2 regions of the Citrobacter sp. KH_055_1 genome follow, and region 2 is predicted to be linked to the other one. Evidence: predicted binding sites of a transcription regulator. Region 2 holds the regulator's gene; the other holds the start of a gene.
What was found. The regulator sigma-54, encoded in region 2, starts transcription at its own class of promoters, with help from an activator protein. The targets are predictions, from matches to a motif close to GTTGGCACANNTTTCGCTNT.

Region 1 (11,208 bases), 660 kb from region 2:
ACCGCCTTCACCGATATGCTGACCGGCGTATTACTGGACTCACGGCGTAATATTGGCGTAAAAGGGAAATTCAGACCCTTTATTTTATATGCGTCGTTTCCTGTCGCCCTGGTTGCCAGCGCGCAGTTTTTAGCCACCGATTTTACGCTAACGGTAAAAACGGGACTGGCAACGGTGCTGTTTATGCTGTTTGGCCTGTTCTATAGCCTGATGAACTGCTCTTACGGGGCGATGGTTCCCGCCATCACCAAAAACCCGCATGAGCGCGCCCAGCTTGCAGCCTGGCGTCAGGGTGGTGCCACGGTCGGACTGCTGCTGTGTACCGTGGGCTTTATGCCGATTCAGGCGCTGTTTACCAGCACACCTTCGCTTGGCTATCTGATTGCTGCGCTGATCTTCTCGGTTTGCGGTTTGTTCAGTATGTGGTGGTGCTTTAGCGGGGTGAAAGAGCGCTATATCGAAATCATGCCGGACCATCATAAGCCCAGTATTCTCAAATCGTTCCGCGCGATTTTCCGTAACCCTCCCCTACTGGTGCTGTGTATCGCCAACTTGTGTACGCTGGCGGCATTCAACATCAAGCTGGCGATTCAAGTTTATTACACCCAGTACGTGCTCAACGATATCCATCTGTTGTCATGGATGGGTTTTTTCAGTATGGGATGCATTCTGATTGGCGTACTGCTGGTGCCTACAACCGTGAAACGCTTCGGTAAAAAACAGGTTTATCTCGGCGGCCTGGCATTGTGGGCCCTCGGCGATGTGCTGAACTTTTTCTGGGGCGGGACGTCGTTCTTGTTTGTGACTTTCTCATGCATGGCCTTCTTCGGTACCGCTTTTGTTAACAGCCTGAACTGGGCGCTAGTCCCAGATACCGTTGACTACGGTGAATGGAAAACCGGGATTCGTGCCGAGGGGTCGGTCTATACCGGTTATACCTTTTCACGAAAAATTTCTGCTGCGCTGGCGGGTTTCTTGCCGGGTATTATGCTGACGCAAATCGGCTATGTCCCCAACATAGTCCAGAGCGAGGCCACCTTGCTCGGTTTGCGCCAGCTTATTTTTCTCTGGCCATGCGGGCTTGCCATCATCGCAGCCTTCACCATGGGTTTATTTTATAAACTCAATGAAACTCGCTTTGCTTTTATTATCGAGGAAATCAGTCAACGGAAGAAAAGCAATTTCAAACCTGATACTGAGAGTCATAAAAAGAATACCTCTGTTGTAAACGTATAAAAATAATTGCCGCTTTCTCCATCTCTATGGATGGCGGCTTCCCTACGCTTATAAAATGGATTTATTATGAAAAAGTTGAATACAATAATTCTTTTATCCTCTGTCGTCTCCACCTCTGTTTTTGCCGGTGCCTATGTGGAAAACCGCGAGGCATATAATCTGGCATCCGATCAGATGGAAGTCATGCTGCGCGTTGGCTATAATTCCGATATGGGTGCGGGTATCATGCTCACGAATACCTACACCATGCAACGCAAAGATGAGTTAAAACATGGCTATAACGAAATAGAAGGCTGGTATCCATTATTCAAGCCGACAGATAAACTGACTATTCAACCCGGTGGACTGATTAACGATAAGAGTATTGGTTCTGGCGGCGCAGTATATCTGGATGTGAATTATAAGTTTACGCCCTGGTTTAACCTTACGGTACGTAATCGATATAATCATAACAACTACAGCTCAACCGATTTAAACGGCGATCTGGATAACAACGATACCTATGAGATCGGTAACTATTGGAATTTTAGCATTACGGATAAGTTTTCTTATACGTTTGAACCACACTACTTTATGCGAGTAAATGATTTTAATAGTAGTAATGGTAAAGACCATCATTGGGAAATTACCAATACCTTTAAATATCGCATCAACGAGCACTGGCTGCCCTATCTTGAATTACGCTGGTTAGATCGTAATGTGGAACCCTACCACCGGGAACAAAATCAGATTCGTGTCGGGGCAAAGTATTTCTTCTAGCTCCCTCTATTGATAAAAAAGCCGCTGACAGTCCAAGTCAGCGGCTTTTTCATACTACCTGACGTAAACGCGCATCACGCCTGTTCCGCTTGCAGCATTTTCTTTCTTTCACTGATTCGCTTAACCAGCAGAACAGATGCAATCGCCCCACAGAAAGCGAAGCAGGCCATAATACCAAACACAATTTTGTAGCCGATGAGCCCTGGGTTCAAATCCAGAATATATCCGTACATACTGAAGCAGAACATCGCCGGGGCATAACCGATAAAGCTACCCAGCGCCATTGCTGCACCCGTTTGATTCTCTGCGATTTTGGCCTCACCAATCGGGGCAAAGAATACAGCGCGCTGAGTAAATACGATGGCGCCGAAGCCCAGCGTACACACCATGCCTAAATAAACGGGCATACTTTCATGCGGCAGAACGATCAGCAGCAACAGTGCCACTGTGCTGAGCATAAATGTGTAGCATAAATATTTACTCGGTGATTTCAGGATTTTATCTGAGATCAGTCCACCAATCGGGCCACCAACCATTTTCAGGCAATATTGGTTAATAATCCCATAAGCCCCCACCAGCGCGACGGGCAGCATATAAATGTTTTTCAGGAATGGGATAAAGAACGTCAATCCACAATACACGGCATAAACAAAGAAGACGTTAAACGCGATTAACCAAATAGTCTTATCTTTCAGAACTGACGACATGCTTGGATTTTTCGGCGCATCTTCAGCATCATGGATTTTTGCGGCGGGGATTTCCTCTTTATCGTTCAGAACAAAGAAGATGATGATCCCGACCATAATGACAATTGCAGAGTAGAACCAGATACCGGCCTTGAACCCCAACAGACCACTGCCAAACCAGGCAAAGACGGCCAGTGCAGAAAATGCGACAACCGTATCCACAATACCGCGGCCCGTTTCAAAAAAGCCGAACAGACGCCCTTGTTGTTCGCTGTTGCCGAGTCGGCTAACGGATTTTAATAACACCGGCCAGTTCATCATGTCGCAGGTAACACCAAATAACGCCCAGACAAAGAGGATCCCCCAATAGCCAGGCATGGTGGTCAAATAAACCCCCAGCAGCCCCGTAGCAATAAGGGAAAGAGACATAGTGTATTTACGTGGAAGTTTGTCTGCAAAATAAATAGATAAGAAAAAACCTATGGTAGTTACAAATGAGTTCACTGACATCGCGTTACCAATCTGACCGTTAGTCAAATGGAAGTATTCTTGCATCGGAATATAGAACGCATCTTTCAGTGAGGGTAATTTGTAAATTGTACCGCCACACAGCGTTAACAGGCTAAAAAGCGCCCATTTCTTTTTTGTGAGCATAGCATCCCCTAAATGATTTATTTAATCATTTGTTTTAAATATAAAAATACGCCCATTCATCAGAAATGGACTATGAATTCTAAATAAAGGCGTTAGATATTAATAATGAGTTAGAATGTGATGCGCCTCATTTTTAATTTGTTGTAGCACGCTACGCACAAATTGTATTTGTTGGATGGCATCATTTTTTTCTTTAATCAAACGTTCTTCGAGAAGTTCTGGCTCCGGTAGCGGTGTTTCGCTCATCTGGCGCCATGGGATCCAGGGGTTATCTCCTTCATTGTCGAAACGAAATGCCGGGGCGTAATAATCCACTTCTTCTTCCAGCCCGTAAGCCGTTACCTGCGGCTTCTCATCACCTAAGCAAATAAGTTTGGTCAGCAGATCTTTAAACGGCATATCCCCTTGACCCGAAGTACAGGCTTTATGGCCCAGTCCCGCATTCTCATTTACAATTAATGCATCTTTAATATGCACCTGGGTAATATGCGGAGACATTGTGTCTAACGCCGTTAACGGATGCTCATTGGCATTGATCATATTAGCAAAATCAAACAGTAAAGAGAGCGACTCCATATCACTGCTCTGAACTAACGATACCAATTCATGACTCTTTAAATCCTCATGCTGCTCTAAGGTAAAGGTCAGTCCGCTATCCTGATAGCAATCGCGCAAATATTTGATATCTTGCGTAATGATTGCAAGCACTTCTTGAAGATTACCTTCGTAGCGCGGGTAAAACCTCACCGAAGAGGCGCCTGTTTTTAATGCGATAGCGACAGCCTGGTCAATAGCTTTTTTATCAGAAGAACTGGTCTCGATATGCAGATCAAGCTGTAGCTGACGCGCTTTGTCGCCAAATGCTGACAGTGCTTCATCATTCATATTTTCAAGAGAATAGCGTTCACCATCAAGGACGTGGATTTTCACCCCACGCAGATTATTTTCACTGGCGATATCTAATAAATCATTCGGTAATATGCGTTCAACGCGCATATTCAAATGATAAGCATAAGCGTGAAGATAAAGAGGAAGATTATCTACCCGCGCCAGAATTTTATGTGCATTGTCTTTAGTGACCATAAACGTACCTACAAGTTAATGAAGAGATCAACTGCTTCAAATCGCCAATACTCAATATCTATTTGTACGATATTGCCATCGCTGTCAGCCCGGTGTTTTTCAATAAGAATGGCGGGCATTCCAGTCGAACCGCCAATAAACTTGCTAATGTCGCCGGCCATTCTGACAGGTTTAAAAGCCAGTTTTTTGATTACCGTTTCTTTTTTATATTCATTTTCCCATACCGAAGAAAATGACTGGCTTTCAAGCTGCTCAATAAATCCCGGAGCGACCTTCGGGTTGATAAACGTTTCATGATAGAAAACTTTATGCCCTTCCAGCGCTCCCCAGCCCGTTATCCGATACAGTTCATCAGACGGTGTTGCTGACACCAGCGGCGCGGCAACGTCCGGGTACTGAGAAACCCGGCTTTTCTCGATAAATCCCCAGGAAGGCTCTCTACCCTGCTCAAGCGCGGCGCGCTGAAAGCTTGCTGACAATTCCGGGCTGTAGTTAAAGCGTGCCTGGGTAACGAACCACCCTTTGCGATCCTTACGAAAGATTTTGGATTCAGACTCCAAGTTTAATAGCGCCTGACGTAACGTCATGCGCTTGATCCCCAGCAACTCTCCCAACTCCCTTTCCGAGGGCAGTTTTCCGCCCGGAGTGGTGATCCCATCTTTTAACCAACGATCTAACTTCTCTTTCGCATTCTCAACGGTCGACTGATTACTCGTCATTGTTTAATTCACTTGGTTTAAACCAGATGGTTTAATCATACGCTGACGATGAAAAAGAAAGCAAACACCCGCGTTGAGCTTTAGAAAAATTTGTGACCAAGCTCTCTTAAGCCAGACATCTTGAGGGGAGAGTATTTCTTGAGGCAGGGAATCAACGTAATCCCGCCGGGGACCAGGGATTGCAGGCAAAAAAAACCCCACCTCTTAAGGCAGGGTCTTGTCATTAAAGCGCGTTAATTAGTCTTCTTTCGGACCACGCATCGCACGTTTACGATCGTTTTCAGTCAGGTGACGTTTACGAATACGGATAGACGTTGGTGTTACTTCTACCAGTTCGTCGTCATCGATGAATTCCAGAGCCTGTTCCAGAGTCATTTTCTGAGCTGGAACCAGGGTGGTGGCTTCATCAGTACCGGAAGCACGCATGTTGGTCAGTTTCTTACCGGTCAGGCAGTTTACAGTCAGGTCGTTAGAACGACTGTGAATACCGATGATCTGGCCTTCATAAACTTCTGCGCCGTGACCCAGGAACAGCTTACCGCGGTCCTGCAGGCTGTACAGTGCAAACGCAACAGCTTTACCCTGACCATTGGAGATCAGCACGCCGTTCTGACGCTGGCCCACTTCGCCCGGACGAACATCGTCGTAATGGCTGAAGGTGGAGTACAGCAGACCGGTACCGGAGGTCATGGTCATGAATTCTGAACGGAAGCCGATCAGGCCACGGCTTGGGATCACGTAGTCGAGACGTACGCGGCCTTTACCATCTGGATTCATGTTTTTCAGGTCGCCTTTACGCTCACCCAGTGCCTGCATAACAGAACCCTGGTGCTGCTCTTCGACGTCCAGCGTTACGTTTTCGAATGGCTCTTGTTTACGGCCATCGATTTCGCGGAAGATAACTTTCGGACGGGAAACCGCCATCTCGAAACCTTCACGACGCATGTTTTCAATCAGAACGGACAGGTGCAGTTCACCACGACCAGACACGCGGAATGCGTCTGCATCCGGAGTCTCTTCAACACGCAGTGCAACGTTGTGTACCAGTTCTTTTTTCAGGCGGTCAAGGATCTGACGAGAAGTAACGTACTTACCTTCTTTACCGCAGAACGGAGAGGTGTTTACGTTGAAGAACATGGTCACGGTCGGCTCATCAACAGACAGCGCCGGCAGCGCTTCAACATTCTGCGGATCGCAGATGGTGTCGGAGATGTTCAGTTCGCCCAGACCAGTGATCGCGATGATGTCGCCCGCTTCTGCAACGTCGCTCTCGATACGCTCAAGACCCAGATGGGTCAGAACTTTACCGACTTTACCGTTGCGAGTTTTGCCTTCGCTATCAATGATAGTGATCTGCTGGTTCGGTTTAACTTTACCGCGCTTGATGCGACCGATGCCGATAACACCCACGTAGTTGTTGTAGTCCAGCTGAGAGATTTGCATCTGCAGCGGGCCATCAAGGTCAACGTTCGGAGCCGGTACACGGTCAACGATGGTCTGATACAGCGGGGTCATGTCTTCCGCCATATCTTCGTGATCCAGACCTGCGATACCGTTCAGCGCTGAAGCGTAAACGATCGGGAAGTCCAGCTGTTCGTCGGTCGCGTCGAGGTTAACGAACAGGTCGAATACCTGGTCAACAACCCAGTCAGGACGCGCGCCAGGACGGTCAACTTTGTTGATAACAACAATTGGCTTCAGGCCATGAGCAAAGGCTTTTTTAGTCACGAAGCGCGTCTGCGGCATCGGACCGTCCATTGCATCAACCACCAGCAGCACGGAGTCTACCATGGACATTACACGTTCAACTTCACCACCGAAGTCGGCGTGTCCCGGGGTATCAACGATGTTGATACGGTAGTCATTCCACTTGATAGCGGTGTTTTTAGCGAGGATGGTAATCCCACGCTCTTTCTCCAAATCGTTGGAGTCCATCACGCGCTCTTGGGTTTCGGCACGAGAGTCGAATGTACCGGATTGTTGGAGCAGCTTGTCTACCAGGGTGGTTTTACCATGGTCTACGTGCGCGATGATGGCGATGTTACGCAAATTTTCGATCACAACTTTGCCTCAGGCATTTTAGAAATAGCGCGTTATTGTACACGGATTAATCGCAGTACAAAACAGGATCACAAACATCCTCCGCAAACAAGTATTGCAGAGTTTCTTTGTGATCACATTCACGGAGCGTTAAAAGGGGTAATCTCATGTCAATTGCACCATTATAGTGCTTAATGTTCACAAAGAGGCACTATAATGGTGCAATACAACCTTCATGGTGCAACCCCTTTGCACGATGATGCGCATGATAACGCCTTTTGGGGGCAATTTAAAAGTTGGCACAGATTTCGCTTTATATTTTTTACGGCGACACGGCCAATTTTTGCAGAATTGAAGACCTCGTTACCACGACGACAATGACCAATCCGGGAGAGTAAGTATGTCCGCTGAACACGTTTTGACGATGCTGAACGAACACGAAGTGAAGTTTGTTGATTTGCGCTTCACTGACACTAAAGGTAAAGAACAGCACGTCACGATTCCTGCTCATCAGGTAAATGCCGAATTCTTTGAAGAAGGCAAAATGTTTGACGGCTCCTCAATCGGTGGCTGGAAAGGCATTAACGAATCAGACATGGTTCTGATGCCAGATGCTTCTACTGCACTCATTGACCCGTTCTTTGAAGAGTCTACTCTGATCATCCGTTGCGATATCCTGGAACCGGGTACGCTTCAGGGCTATGACCGCGACCCGCGCTCCATCGCAAAACGCGCTGAAGAATATCTGCGTGCTACCGGCATCGCAGACACCGTGCTGTTCGGGCCAGAGCCAGAATTCTTCCTGTTCGACGACATCCGTTTCGGCAGCTCTATTTCCGGTTCCCACGTCGCTATCGATGATATCGAAGGCGCATGGAACTCCTCCACCAAATATGAAGGTGGTAACAAAGGTCATCGTCCTGGCGTGAAAGGCGGTTACTTCCCGGTTCCTCCGGTCGATTCTTCCCAGGACATCCGTTCTACCATGTGTCTGGTCATGGAAGAGATGGGCCTTGTCGTTGAAGCGCATCACCACGAAGTGGCGACTGCGGGCCAGAACGAAATCGCTACCCGCTTTAACACTATGACCAAAAAAGCGGACGAAATTCAGATCTACAAATACGTCGTTCACAACGTCGCGCACCGCTTCGGTAAAACGGCGACCTTTATGCCAAAACCGATGTTCGGCGATAACGGTTCCGGTATGCACTGCCACATGTCTCTGTCCAAGAACGGCGTAAACCTGTTCTCCGGTGACAAGTATGCAGGTCTGTCCGAGCAGGCGCTGTTCTACATCGGTGGTGTAATCAAACACGCTAAAGCGATCAACGCCCTGGCGAACCCGACCACCAACTCCTACAAGCGTCTGGTCCCGGGTTACGAAGCACCGGTTATGCTGGCGTACTCTGCCCGTAACCGTTCTGCCTCTATCCGTATCCCAGTCGTTGCCTCTCCGAAAGCACGCCGTATTGAAGTACGCTTCCCGGACCCGGCGGCTAACCCGTACCTGTGCTTTGCAGCACTGCTGATGGCTGGTCTTGATGGTATCAAGAACAAGATCCACCCGGGCGAAGCAATGGACAAAAACCTGTACGACCTGCCACCGGAAGAAGCAAAAGAGATCCCACAGGTTGCTGGCTCTCTGGAAGAAGCACTGAACGAACTGGATCTGGACCGCGAGTTCCTGACTGCAGGCGGCGTGTTCACCAATGAAGCGATCGATGCGTACATTACGCTGCGTCGCGAAGAAGATGACCGCGTGCGCATGACCCCGCACCCGGTAGAGTTTGAGTTGTACTACAGCGTTTAATCGTTTGAGTTGTACTTTCCAGATAAGGTCGCGTCACGCGCTGGCGCGATAACCTGGAATTGAGTTGCCGTGGAAACTTTCAGCCCATCACACGATGGGCTTTTTTCTCCGCCAACGAACTGATCCTTCGCGCTTTTTCTACGTGAAAGCTATAATGCACTAAATTGGTGCAACCTTTTTCAGGAGACTGCTGAATGGCAACCGGCACGCTGCCCGATGCTGGGCAGATCCTCAATTCGTTAATTAACAGCATTTTACTTGTCGACGATGAGCTGGCGGTGCATTACGCCAACCCCGCGGCACAGCAGCTGCTTGCCCAAAGTTCCCGCAAACTGTTTGGCACGCCGCTTTCTGAACTGCTGAGTTATTTCTCATTAAACATCGGGCTGATGCGAGAGAGCCTGGAAGCGGGTCAGGGCTTTACGGACAACGAAGTGACGCTGGTGATAGATAGCCACTCGCATATCCTCTCTGTGACCGCCCAGAGGCTGCCTGATGGCCTTATTCTGCTGGAGATGGCGCCCATGGATAACCAGCGCCGTCTGAGTCAGGAGCAGCTCCAGCATGCCCAGCAAATAGCCGCCCGCGATCTGGTACGTGGTCTGGCGCATGAAATTAAAAACCCGTTGGGTGGATTACGCGGTGCAGCACAACTGCTCAGTAAAGCGCTACCGGATCCAGCCCTCAAGGAATATACCCAAGTCATTATTGAGCAGGCAGACCGCCTGCGTAACCTGGTCGACCGCCTGCTGGGGCCGCAGCAACCCGGTATGCACATCACGGAAAGTATTCACAAGGTGGCAGAACGCGTTGTGGCACTGGTGTCGATGGAACTCCCGGAGAATGTCACGTTGATCCGCGATTACGACCCGAGTCTGCCAGAAATACTGCACGATCCTGACCAGATAGAACAGGTTCTGCTGAATATCGTGCGTAATGCGTTACAAGCGCTGGGACCGGAAGGTGGCGAGATTATTCTGCGTACCCGCACCGCGTTTCAGCTCACATTGCACGGCATGCGTTACCGCCTGGCGGCGCGTATTGACGTTGAGGACAACGGTCCGGGTATTCCTCCACATTTACAGGATACGCTGTTCTACCCAATGGTCAGCGGTCGCGAGGGGGGAACCGGGCTGGGATTATCTATCGCCCGTAATTTGATTGATCAACATTCCGGCAAAATTGAATTTACCAGTTGGCCGGGTCATACCGAGTTCTCGGTTTACCTGCCTATCAGGAAATAGAGGTGACGTTTATGCAACGAGGAATAGTCTGGGTCGTTGATGACGATAGTTCCATCCGTTGGGTGCTTGAACGTGCGCTCGCAGGGGCAGGACTCAACTGCACCACATTTGAAAGCGGTAAAGAGGTACTGGACGCGCTCGCCAGTAAAACGCCGGACGTGCTGTTGTCGGATATCCGCATGCCGGGGATGGACGGCCTGACGCTGTTAAAACAAATTAAACAGCGTCATCCGATGCTTCCGGTCATCATCATGACCGCGCACTCCGATCTGGACGCCGCCGTCAGCGCCTACCAGCAAGGGGCGTTCGATTACCTGCCCAAGCCGTTTGATATTGACGAAGCTGTGGCGCTAGTCGAACGCGCCATAAGCCATTATCAGGAACAGCAGCAGCCGCGTAATGTTCAGATCAACGGCCCCACCACCGACATCATCGGTGAAGCCCCAGCAATGCAGGATGTCTTTCGCATAATTGGCCGGCTTTCCCGCTCTTCAATTAGCGTCTTGATCAACGGTGAGTCCGGGACCGGTAAAGAGTTGGTCGCTCATGCTCTCCACCGTCACAGCCCGCGTGCCAAATCGCCATTTATCGCCCTTAACATGGCGGCAATTCCGAAGGATTTAATCGAATCTGAACTGTTTGGCCACGAAAAAGGCGCCTTTACCGGCGCCAATACCATTCGTCAGGGACGCTTCGAGCAGGCGGATGGCGGCACGCTGTTTCTCGATGAGATTGGCGATATGCCGCTGGACGTGCAAACGCGATTGCTGCGTGTATTGGCCGACGGACAGTTTTACCGCGTCGGCGGCTATGCGCCGGTGAAGGTGGACGTACGCATTATCGCGGCTACGCACCAGAATCTGGAACTGCGGGTACAGGAAGGCAAGTTCCGCGAGGACTTGTTCCACCGACTGAACGTCATTCGCGTTCATTTACCACCGCTGCGCGAGCGACGGGAAGACATCCCTCGCCTGGCG
Region 2 (11,208 bases):
GGTTTTCTGCGCCGCCTCATCCATCTGTTTGTAAGGGTTGGCTTGATCCGCTGCCGTTGCTGCGCTAAGTGGAGCAATGACCAGCATAGCCACCATCATCAATCGTTTAAACATATGTCGATTCTCCTGAGATTATTTCGTCGCGCCCGCAGGCGTGGTGGCTTCATTATTACCCTGAGCCGCAGTCGGCGCATCGCCAGAATTCTTATTGTCATCGCCTTTACTGTTACTGTTGTAAAGGAACTGACCAATCATATCTTCCAGCACCATCGCCGATTTGGTGTCCTGGATCGTATCACCATCCTTGAGAATAGCGGTTCCCAGTTCAGGATCCTCAAAACCGACGTTCAATGCCAGATATTGCTCACCCAGCAGACCGGAAGTGCGGATACTCAGCGAACTGGTATCTGGAATCTGGTTAAAGCGCGATTCAATCTCCAGCGTCACACGCGGCAGGTACGATTTCGGATCCAACGAAATGTCCGACACGCGTCCAACAACTACCCCGCCAATCCGCACCGGAGAGCGTTCTCTCAAGCCGCCAATGTTATCAAAGGTCGCATAAATCGTGTAGGTCGGCTCAGTACGCATAGAAGTGACGTTAGCTGCTTTCAGGCAGACGAACAGCGCCGCCAGCAGCGCAACCAACAGGAATAACCCGACCCAAATTTCATTTTTTTTCGTTTGCATGAACTCAATTCCCAAACATCAGTGCGGTCAGCACAAAATCCAGCCCCAGAACGGCAAGAGAGGCGTGCACAACGGTACGTGTCGTTGCCCGGCTAATCCCGGCAGAGGTCGGGATTGCATCATAACCATTGAACAATGCAATCCATGTGACCGTAATGGCGAACACCACGCTCTTAATTAAACAGTTGACCAGGTCCAGGCGCCAGTCGACGGCATTTTGCATCGCAGACCAGAAAAAGCCTGCATCAATACCTTTCCAGCTTACGCCGACCAGTGAACCGCCCCAGATACCTACCGCGACAAAAATAATCGTCAGCAGCGGCAGTGAAATCACCCCCGCCCAAAAGCGTGGGGATATCACCCGACGCAGGGGATCAACCGCCATCATTTCCATACTGGAAAGCTGTTCGGTTGCCCGCATCAGACCAATTTCTGCGGTTAAGGCCGACCCGGCTCGCCCGGCGAACAGCAGCGCCGCCACAACCGGTCCCAGTTCACGCAGCAGCGAAAGCGCCACCAGCATACCAAGACTGGTTTCCGCACTGTAGGTCGTCAGAACCAGGTATCCCTGCAGCCCCAACACCATACCGATGAACACGCCAGAAACGATAATAATCAGCATCGATAAGACGCCGACATTATAGAGTTGACGGATCAGAAGCGGCGCATGTTTGCGAAACTCCGGCTTGCCGACTACCGCATTGAACAACATTAATCCGGCACGCCCGAACGTCCTGAGGGTTTTAATCCCTCGATGTCCGAGTGAGGCCAGCGCATTTAACAACATGGATGGCTTAACTCCCTGTTTTAAGTAAATCGGAGTGGTAATCACCCGCCGGGTAGCGGAACGGAACCGGCCCATCAGCAATGCCATCGAGGAACTGACGTACACGCGGATCGGCATTTTCTTGCAGTGCCTGAGCACTACCGTAGGCCACAATTTTTTTATCCGCCATTATATAGGCGTAATCCGCAATACTCAGAACCTCCGGCACATCATGAGACACCACCACACAGGTGACACCCAGCGTGCTGTTCAGTTCAGAGATCAGCTTCACCAGCACGCCCATGGTGATGGGGTCCTGACCGACAAACGGCTCATCAAACATGATCAGGTCTGGTTCCAGCGCAATGGCGCGTGCAAGTGCGGCACGTCGCGCCATCCCACCAGATAATTCAGAAGGCATTAATTTTGCTGCACCGCGCAGGCCAACGGCCTCAAGCTTCATCATCACCGTGCTTTTCAGCAACGGCGCGGGTAGCGTCGTATGCTCACGTAGCGGATAGGCAACGTTGTCGAACACGTTCATATCGGTAAACAGCGCACCCGATTGAAACAGCATACTCATACGTTTACGCACGGTGTATAACCGCGAACGAGACATGGCCGGGACGTTCTCGCCATCAAACAGGATCTCACCCTTATCCGGGGGAATTTGTCCGCCAATCAGACGCAACAGCGTCGTTTTGCCGATGCCTGATGGCCCCATGATCGCCGTTATCTTGCCGCGCGGCACCGTCAGGGAAATATTATCAAAAATGCAGCGGTCGCCTCGGGAAAAGCTGACATCGTGCATATCGACTAGATTCGCCACAGACTGACCCATTGATTCATCCTTTACTATTGCCTCGTTGATCGAAGAGTTTGGCGCTCAATTTAGCCATGAACCCAACATATTTACAGATTATTACCCGCTCTGGTTAGCGAAAGCTGGCATTTGTTTTACTTTTTAGCCGCATAAAGTCAAAATTAAGACTTCGTTACGGCTTCCAGAAGATCCTTCACGTGGACCGGCGAGTATACCTGAAGAAAGGACTTTAGATGCTTTTAGCGACGGCGCTGTTAATAATTGGTTTACTTCTGGTGGTCTACGGTGCCGACCGTCTGGTATTTGCCGCCTCTATTTTATGCCGCACCTTCGGCATTCCCCCCATCATCATTGGGATGACCGTCGTCAGCATAGGCACATCGTTACCTGAAATTATTGTCTCCGTTGCCGCCTCTATGAATGGGCAGCTCGATTTAGCCGTCGGCACCGCGCTCGGCTCAAACATCACCAATATTCTCCTGATTTTAGGCCTGTCAGCGCTGATTCACCCTTTTACCGTGCATTCTGATGTTCTGCGTCGCGAATTACCGCTAATGTTGCTGGTCAGTATTCTGGCCGCATCCGTGCTGTACGACGGGGAACTAAGCCGCAGCGATGGTTTTTTTCTTCTGCTTCTGGCCGTGCTATGGCTGCTATTCATTGTTAAAATCGCGCGGTTGGCGGAACGGGAAGGCAATGACAGCCTGACCCGGGAGCAAGTGGCAGAACTGCCGCGCGAAGGAGGACTACCTGTCGCCTTTCTGTGGCTGGGCATTGCGCTGATTATTATGCCAATGGCAACGCGAATGGTGGTCGATAACGCCACCGTACTGGCGAATTACTTTGCCATGAGCGAACTCACCATCGGATTAACGGTGGTGGCGATTGGCACCAGCCTGCCAGAGCTGGCAACGGCTATCGCGGGCCTGCGTAAGGGTGAAAATGATATTGCTGTCGGCAACATCATCGGGGCCAACATTTTTAATATTGTTATCGTTCTCGGACTCCCCGCACTGATCACACCGGGCGAGGTCAATCCGATGGCCTTCGTCCGTGACTACAGTGTGATGCTACTGGTAAGTGTTATTTTTGCATTACTCTGCTGGCGACGTCCGCGCCAGATTGGTCGCGGCGCGGGTGCGCTGCTGACCGGCGGTTTTATCATATGGCTGGCGATGCTGTATTGGGTATCGCCACTTCTCGTTGGATAACTGGAAACGCATTATGTCGCACTTAGAGTTGCAACCGGGTTTTGACTTTCAGCAAGCAGGCAAGGAAGTCCTGGCTATTGAACGTGAAGGCCTGGCGGAGCTTGATCAGTACATCGACCTGAACTTTACCCTCGCCTGTGAGAAAATCGTCAACTGCGCGGGTAAAGTTGTGGTGATGGGAATGGGGAAATCCGGGCATATCGGGCGCAAAATGGCCGCCACGTTTGCCAGTACCGGTACGCCGTCCTTTTTCGTACATCCTGGTGAAGCCGCACACGGCGATCTGGGCATGGTATCGCCGCAGGACGTGGTGATCGCCATTTCTAATTCCGGTGAATCCAATGAGATTGCCGCATTAATTCCGGTGCTCAAACGCCTTCACGTCCCGCTTATCTGCATGACCGGTCGTCCGGAAAGCAGCATGGCGCGTGCAGCAGATGTGCATCTGTGTGTTAAAGTACCCAAGGAAGCCTGCCCATTAGGTCTGGCGCCGACCAGCAGCACAACCGCGACGCTGGTGATGGGCGATGCGCTCGCCGTGGCATTATTGAAAGCCCGCGGCTTTACTGCGGAAGATTTTGCGTTGTCGCACCCCGGTGGCGCACTGGGGCGTAAGCTTTTGCTGCGCGTTAACGATATTATGCATACGGGCGACGAGATCCCGCATGTGAATAAAAACGCCAGCCTGCGCGATGCGTTACTTGAGATTACGCGTAAAAATCTCGGCATGACCGTCATTTGCGATGACACCATGAAGATCGACGGCATCTTCACGGATGGTGACTTACGCCGCGTCTTTGATATGGGCGTTGACGTTCGTCAGTTGGGGATTGCCGACGTGATGACCCCCGGGGGCATTCGCGTGCGTCCGGGCATTCTTGCCGTGGACGCCCTGAATTTAATGCAATCCCGCCATATTACCTCGGTGATGGTTGCTGATGGCGACCGTTTACTCGGTGTGTTACATATGCATGATCTCCTGCGTGCAGGCGTAGTGTAAAAAGTAGAGTAGAAACGCAAGGATAAAAGAAATGAGTAACGCAGGTGCGTCGCTTGCGACCTGTTATGGACCCGTCAGCGCTGAAGTCATCACCAGGGCAGAGAATATTCGTCTGCTGATCCTTGATGTGGATGGCGTACTGTCTGATGGCCTGATTTATATGGGCAACAACGGCGAAGAGCTCAAGGCGTTTAACGTCCGTGATGGCTACGGAATTCGTTGTGCGCTCACTTCCGGTATCGAGGTTGCTATTATTACCGGACGAAAGGCTAAACTTGTAGAAGACCGCTGTAACACGTTGGGGATTACCCATCTGTACCAGGGACAGTCGGACAAACTGGTCGCCTTCGACGATCTGCTCAACAAGCTGGCGATCGCGCCGGAACAGGTGGCATACGTCGGCGACGATCTGATCGACTGGCCGGTGATGGCGAAAGTCGGATTAAGCGTGGCGGTAGCGGATGCCCACCCGCTGCTGATCCCCCGTGCCGACTATGTCACGCGCATTGATGGAGGGCGCGGCGCGGTACGTGAGGTCTGCGATTTATTACTCCTGGCGCAGGGCAAACTGGACGAGGCCAAAGGTCAATCGATATGAGCAAAACCAGACGTTGGGTTATCATTCTACTGTCGCTGGCCGTCCTTGTGCTGATCGGTATTAACCTGGCAGACAAAGACGACACCACTCAGGTGGTAATCAATAACAACGAGCCGACCTATAAGAGCGAACATACCGACAGCGTCGTGTATAGCCCGGAAGGCGCACTGAGCTATCGACTTATCGCTCAACACGTTGAATATTATTCCGATCAGGCTGTTTCGTGGTTTACTCAACCGGTATTAACCACGTTTGATAAGGATAAAGTGCCGACCTGGTCTATCAAGGCTGATAAAGCCAAATTGACTGAGGATCGGATGCTGTATCTGTATGGCCATGTTGAAGTCAACGCCCTGGTGGCAGACTCTCAACTACGCAGAATTACGACCGATAACGCGCAGATTAACCTGGTGACGCAAGATGTCACCTCAAACGATCTGGTCACGTTGTATGGAACAACATTTAACTCCAGCGGACTGAAGATGCGCGGCAATTTACGCAGCAAGAACGCCGAGCTGATTGAAAAGGTTAGAACCTCATATGAAATCCAAAACAAACAAACTCAGCCTTAATCTTGTGCTTGCCAGCTCCCTTCTGGCCGCCAGCATTCCGGCATTTGCCGTCACCGGCGATACCGAGCAGCCGATTCACATTGAATCGGATCAGCAGTCCCTGGATATGCAGGGTAACGTGGTGACATTTACCGGTAATGTTATCGTGACGCAGGGCACCATCAAAATTAATGCCGATAAGGTTGTCGTGACCCGTCCGGGCGGTGAAGACGGTAAAGAAGTGATCGATGGCTACGGCAATCCGGCAACGTTTTACCAGATGCAGGATAACGGTAAACCCGTTAACGGCCATGCCTTACAGATGCACTATGAACTGGCAAAAGATTTCGTTGTGCTGACGGGTAAAGCCTATCTGGAGCAGGTGGACAGCAACATCACCGGCGACAAAATTACCTATCTGGTAAAAGAGCAGAAAATGCAGGCCTTCAGCGATAAAGGCAAACGCGTCACTACCGTTCTGGTGCCGTCACAGCTGCAGGATAAAAACAAAACCAAAGCTCCGGCAGAGAAAAAAGGTAACTGATTCGTTATGGCAACATTAACTGCAAAGAACCTTGCAAAAGCCTATAAAGGCCGCCGTGTGGTGGAAGACGTCAGTCTGACCGTCAACTCCGGGGAGATCGTCGGTCTGCTCGGCCCTAACGGTGCGGGCAAAACAACGACCTTTTACATGGTGGTGGGCATTGTGCCGCGCGATGCGGGCAACATCATCATCGATGACGAAGACATCAGCCTGCTGCCGCTGCATGCACGCGCCCGTCGCGGCATCGGTTATTTACCGCAGGAAGCCTCTATTTTTCGTCGTCTGAGCGTGTTTGATAACCTGATGGCGGTACTGCAAATTCGTGACGATCTCTCCAGCGAACAGCGCGAAGATCGTGCTAACGAATTGATGGAAGAGTTCCATATCGAACACCTGCGGGACAGCCTGGGACAGTCGCTATCCGGGGGGGAACGTCGCCGTGTGGAAATCGCTCGTGCATTGGCTGCAAATCCGAAATTTATCCTGCTGGATGAACCATTTGCGGGCGTTGACCCGATCTCCGTTATTGATATCAAACGTATCATTGAACACCTGCGCGACAGCGGACTGGGCGTGCTGATCACCGACCATAACGTGCGTGAAACGCTGGCGGTCTGTGAACGCGCCTATATTGTGAGTCAGGGACATCTGATAGCACACGGCACGCCAACCGAAATACTGCAAGACGAACACGTTAAGCGCGTATACCTTGGGGAAGACTTCAGACTCTGATAGGGTAGAAGACGTCACGTTACTGCAGGAGAAAACCACTCTGAACATGAAGCAAGGTTTGCAACTCAGGCTTAGCCAACAACTGGCAATGACGCCTCAGCTACAACAGGCTATCCGTCTGTTGCAGTTGTCTACGCTGGAACTTCAGCAAGAACTTCAGCAAGCGCTGGAAAGTAACCCACTGCTCGAGCAAACCGATCTTCACGACGAAATTGATACCCAGGAAAAACAGGACAGCGATTCCCTCGATACCGCAGATGCTCTCGAACAAAAAGAGATGCCGGAAGAACTGCCGCTGGATGCCAGTTGGGATGAAATTTACACCGCAGGCACACCGTCGGGCACCAGTGGGGATTACATCGACGACGAACTGCCTGTTTATCAGGGTGAAACCACGCAATCATTACAAGATTACCTGATGTGGCAAGTGGGATTGACCCCGTTCTCGGATACCGATCGCGCCATTGCGACGTCAATTGTCGATGCGGTTGATGACACCGGATATCTCACCGTTTCTCTGGATGATATTCTCGAGAGCATGGGTGATGACGACATTGGTCTCGATGAAGTCGAAGCCGTGCTAAAACGCGTTCAACGTTTTGATCCAGTTGGCGTGGCGGCGAAAGATCTCCGCGACTGCCTGTTGATTCAACTGTCGCAGTTTGACAAAGCCACAGCATGGCTGGAAGAAGCCCGCCTGATCATCAGCGATCACCTCGATCTGTTAGCCAATCACGATTTCCGCTCGCTCATGCGCGTTACCCGGTTGAAAGAAGATGTGCTGAAAGAAGCCGTCAACCTGATCCAGTCGCTGGATCCGAGACCCGGGCAGTCGATCCAAACCGGTGAGCCAGAGTACGTGATCCCAGATGTACTGGTGCGCAAACATAACGATCGTTGGGTCGTCGAACTGAACAGCGACAGCATTCCGCGTCTACAGATTAATCAGCACTATGCCGCCATGTGCAATGGCGCGCGCAACGATGCCGACAGCCAGTTTATTCGCACCAATCTCCAGGATGCAAAGTGGCTGATTAAAAGTCTGGAAAGCCGTAACGACACGCTGTTGCGCGTCAGTCGATGTATCGTTGAGCAACAGCAAGCCTTCTTTGAGAAAGGCGAAGAATTTATGAAGCCGATGGTGCTGGCGGATATCGCCCAAGCCGTCGAGATGCACGAATCAACCATTTCCCGAGTGACCACGCAAAAGTATCTGCACAGTCCACGCGGCATTTTTGAACTCAAGTATTTCTTTTCCAGCCACGTCAACACTGAGGGCGGGGGCGAAGCCTCTTCTACAGCGATACGCGCACTGGTGAAGAAATTAATTGCTGCGGAGAACCCTGCGAAACCGCTGAGTGACAGCAAGTTAACCTCTATGCTGTCAGAACAGGGTATCATGGTGGCACGCCGCACCGTTGCGAAGTACCGAGAGTCTTTATCCATTCCGCCGTCTAACCAGCGCAAACAGCTGGTCTGACCCAACCGATAAGGAAGACACTATGCAGCTCAACATCACTGGAAACAACGTCGAAATCACTGAAGCACTGCGTGACTTTGTGAACACAAAGTTCGCCAAACTTGAGCAATATTTCGACCGGATTAATCAGGTCTATATTGTGTTGAAGGTGGAGAAGGTGACACACATCTCGGATGCAACACTGCATGTGAACGGTGGCGAAATTCATGCCAGCGCGGAAGGTCAGGATATGTACGCCGCCATTGACGGTTTAATTGATAAACTGGCTCGGCAGTTAACAAAACATAAAGATAAACTGAAACAGCACTAACTTGTCCGGGCAGTTAGCGGGTGCAGGACGGCCTGTTGTGCAGCACAACGGGCCATTTGTACAGTTAGCGCTTAGGTGAAATTATGACAAATAACGATACGACTCTACAACTGAGTACTGTTCTTAACCAGGAATGTACGCGCTCTGGTGTTCACTGCCAAAGCAAAAAACGCGCTCTGGAAATCATCAGCGAACTGGCAGCAAAGCAGCTCAGCTTGCCTTCTCAGGTGGTATTTGAAGCCATTCTGACGCGTGAAAAAATGGGCAGTACCGGCATCGGCAATGGTATTGCCATTCCGCACGGAAAGCTGGAAGAAGACACGATGCGCGCGGTCGGCGTGTTTGTGCAGCTCGAAACGCCTATCGCATTCGACGCCATTGATAATCAACCGGTCGATCTGTTGTTCGCCCTGCTGGTTCCCGCAGACCAAACCAAGACGCATTTGCACACCTTGTCACTGGTTGCAAAACGTCTGGCGGATAAAACCATCTGTCGCCGCCTGCGTTCCGCGCAGAGCGATCAGGAGCTGTATCAAATCATCACGGACACCGAAGGTGTACAGGATGAAGCATAACAACCCAATGGCACCCTTTTTTGTCGTTGTGAGGAGAAACAGTACATGGTACTGATGATCGTCAGCGGTCGTTCAGGGTCAGGCAAATCTGTTGCCCTGCGAGCGCTGGAAGATATGGGTTTTTACTGCGTGGATAACCTTCCCGTAGTGCTGTTGCCCGATCTGGCCCGCACCCTGGCCGATAGCCAAATATCTGCGGCCGTCAGCATTGATGTGCGCAATATGCCTGAGTCACCAGAAATTTTCGAGCAGGCAATGAATAACCTGCCTGAAGGTTTCTCGCCGCAGCTGCTGTTCCTCGATGCTGATCGTAACACGCTGATCCGTCGCTACAGTGATACCCGTCGACTGCACCCACTCTCCAGCAAAAATCTGTCACTGGAAAGTGCTATCGATAAGGAAAGTGACTTACTGGAGCCACTGCGTTCTCGCGCGGACCTGATCGTCGATACCTCTGAAATGTCCGTGCACGAGCTGGCAGAAATGTTGCGTACCCGACTGCTGGGCAAACGTGAACGTGAACTGACCATGGTATTCGAGTCCTTTGGCTTCAAGCACGGCATCCCGATTGATGCGGATTACGTCTTTGACGTGCGCTTCCTGCCAAACCCACACTGGGACCCTAAACTGCGTCCGATGACCGGTCTGGACAGGCCCGTTGCCGCGTTTCTCGACCGCCACACAGAAGTACACAATTTTATCTACCAGACTCGCAGCTATCTTGAGCTATGGTTACCCATGCTGGAGACTAACAACCGCAGCTACCTCACCGTAGCCATCGGCTGTACCGGCGGGAAACACCGATCGGTGTATATTGCAGAGCAACTGGCTGACTACTTCCGCTCTCGCGGTAAAAACGTGCAGTCACGCCATCGCACCCTGGAAAAACGCAAATCATGACCGTAAAACAGACTGTCGAAATCACCAATAAGCTGGGCATGCACGCCCGGCCTGCGATGAAGCTGTTTGAATTAATGCAAGGTTTTGAGGCGGAAGTGCTGTTGCGTAACGATGAAGGTACAGAGGCGGAAGCGAACAGCGTCATCGCCCTGCTGATGCTGGATTCCGCCAAAGGTCGCCAGATAGAGGTTGAAGCCTCTGGCCCACAGGAAGTAGAAGCCCTGGCAGCGGTGATTGCGCTGTTTAATTCGGGATTTGACGAGGATTAGTCAGTACAGAGCTACCATTTCAGCACGTAGCGAGTAGGTCGGATAAGGCGTTTACGCCACATCCGGCAATGTCGTTGTGTCGTATTCTGCCTGATGCGCTGCGCTTATCAGGCCTACAAAAACAGCGTCAGCATCGACTAATACAGCTTATTTTCCCGCATAAACGACTCACCGCCTAACTGGCGCATTTGCCGCATGATCCATGCCTGCCGGTTACGTACATAGCCTGACGGGGCATTCGCCTTAAAACGCAGAGGATTTGGCAGCACCGCCGCCAGCAGCGCTGCTTCAGACTGACTCAGGCGGCTGGCCGGTTTATGGAAATAACGTTGTGCTGCCGCTTCTACGCCGAATACACCGTCGCCAAACTCGGCGATATTCAGATAAACCGTCAGAATACGTTTCTTACTCCACACTGTTTCCATGCCCAGTGTGAGTCCGGCCTCAAGACCTTTACGCACCCAACTGCGTCCATCCCACAGAAAGAGATTTTTTGCTGTCTGCTGCGAGAGCGTCGATGCTCCACGAATGCGGCTTTCATTGCGCTCATTATGCGCTAGCGCCTTTTCTATCGCAGAGACATCAAATCCCCAGTGCTGCGGAAATTTTTGGTCTTCTGCGGCAATAACCGCCAGCCCCATCCACGGTGAGATCTCATCCATACTGACCCAGTCAGAATGCGCCACATAGCCGAAATCACCGTGCAACCAGGCGCTAATTTGTCGTTCAGCCATCACCGCTGAAAAGGGCACGGGCAGC

Region 1: a site for sigma-54 is predicted at 7,473-7,492, ahead of glnA (glutamate--ammonia ligase). Genes of this name have one in related genera too.

The regions. Positions count from the first base shown of each region.
Region 1 covers NZ_CM174473.1:4,601,914-4,613,121, forward strand. Annotated here, with positions in the region: gene AC3ITF_RS21600 (MFS transporter) at 1-1,236, shown strand, start outside; gene ompL (porin OmpL) at 1,303-1,995, shown strand; gene AC3ITF_RS21610 (MFS transporter) at 2,070-3,335, opposite strand; gene AC3ITF_RS21615 (sugar phosphate isomerase/epimerase family protein) at 3,435-4,418, opposite strand; gene AC3ITF_RS21620 (GntR family transcriptional regulator) at 4,427-5,137, opposite strand; gene typA (ribosome-dependent GTPase TypA) at 5,375-7,198, opposite strand; gene glnA (glutamate--ammonia ligase) at 7,578-8,987, shown strand; gene glnL (nitrogen regulation protein NR(II)) at 9,182-10,231, shown strand; gene glnG (nitrogen regulation protein NR(I)) at 10,243-11,208, shown strand, end outside.
Region 2 covers NZ_CM174473.1:487,752-498,959, reverse strand. Annotated here, with positions in the region: gene mlaC (phospholipid-binding protein MlaC) at 1-114, opposite strand, end outside; gene mlaD (outer membrane lipid asymmetry maintenance protein MlaD) at 133-690, opposite strand; gene mlaE (lipid asymmetry maintenance ABC transporter permease subunit MlaE) at 695-1,477, opposite strand; gene mlaF (phospholipid ABC transporter ATP-binding protein MlaF) at 1,485-2,297, opposite strand; gene AC3ITF_RS02480 (calcium/sodium antiporter) at 2,513-3,490, shown strand; gene kdsD (arabinose-5-phosphate isomerase KdsD) at 3,504-4,490, shown strand; gene kdsC (3-deoxy-manno-octulosonate-8-phosphatase KdsC) at 4,522-5,088, shown strand; gene lptC (LPS export ABC transporter periplasmic protein LptC) at 5,085-5,660, shown strand; gene lptA (lipopolysaccharide ABC transporter substrate-binding protein LptA) at 5,629-6,183, shown strand; gene lptB (LPS export ABC transporter ATP-binding protein) at 6,190-6,915, shown strand; gene rpoN (RNA polymerase factor sigma-54) at 6,962-8,395, shown strand; gene hpf (ribosome hibernation promoting factor) at 8,418-8,705, shown strand; gene ptsN (PTS IIA-like nitrogen regulatory protein PtsN) at 8,789-9,280, shown strand; gene rapZ (RNase adapter RapZ) at 9,326-10,180, shown strand; gene npr (PTS phosphocarrier protein NPr) at 10,177-10,449, shown strand; gene mtgA (monofunctional biosynthetic peptidoglycan transglycosylase) at 10,587-11,208, opposite strand, start outside.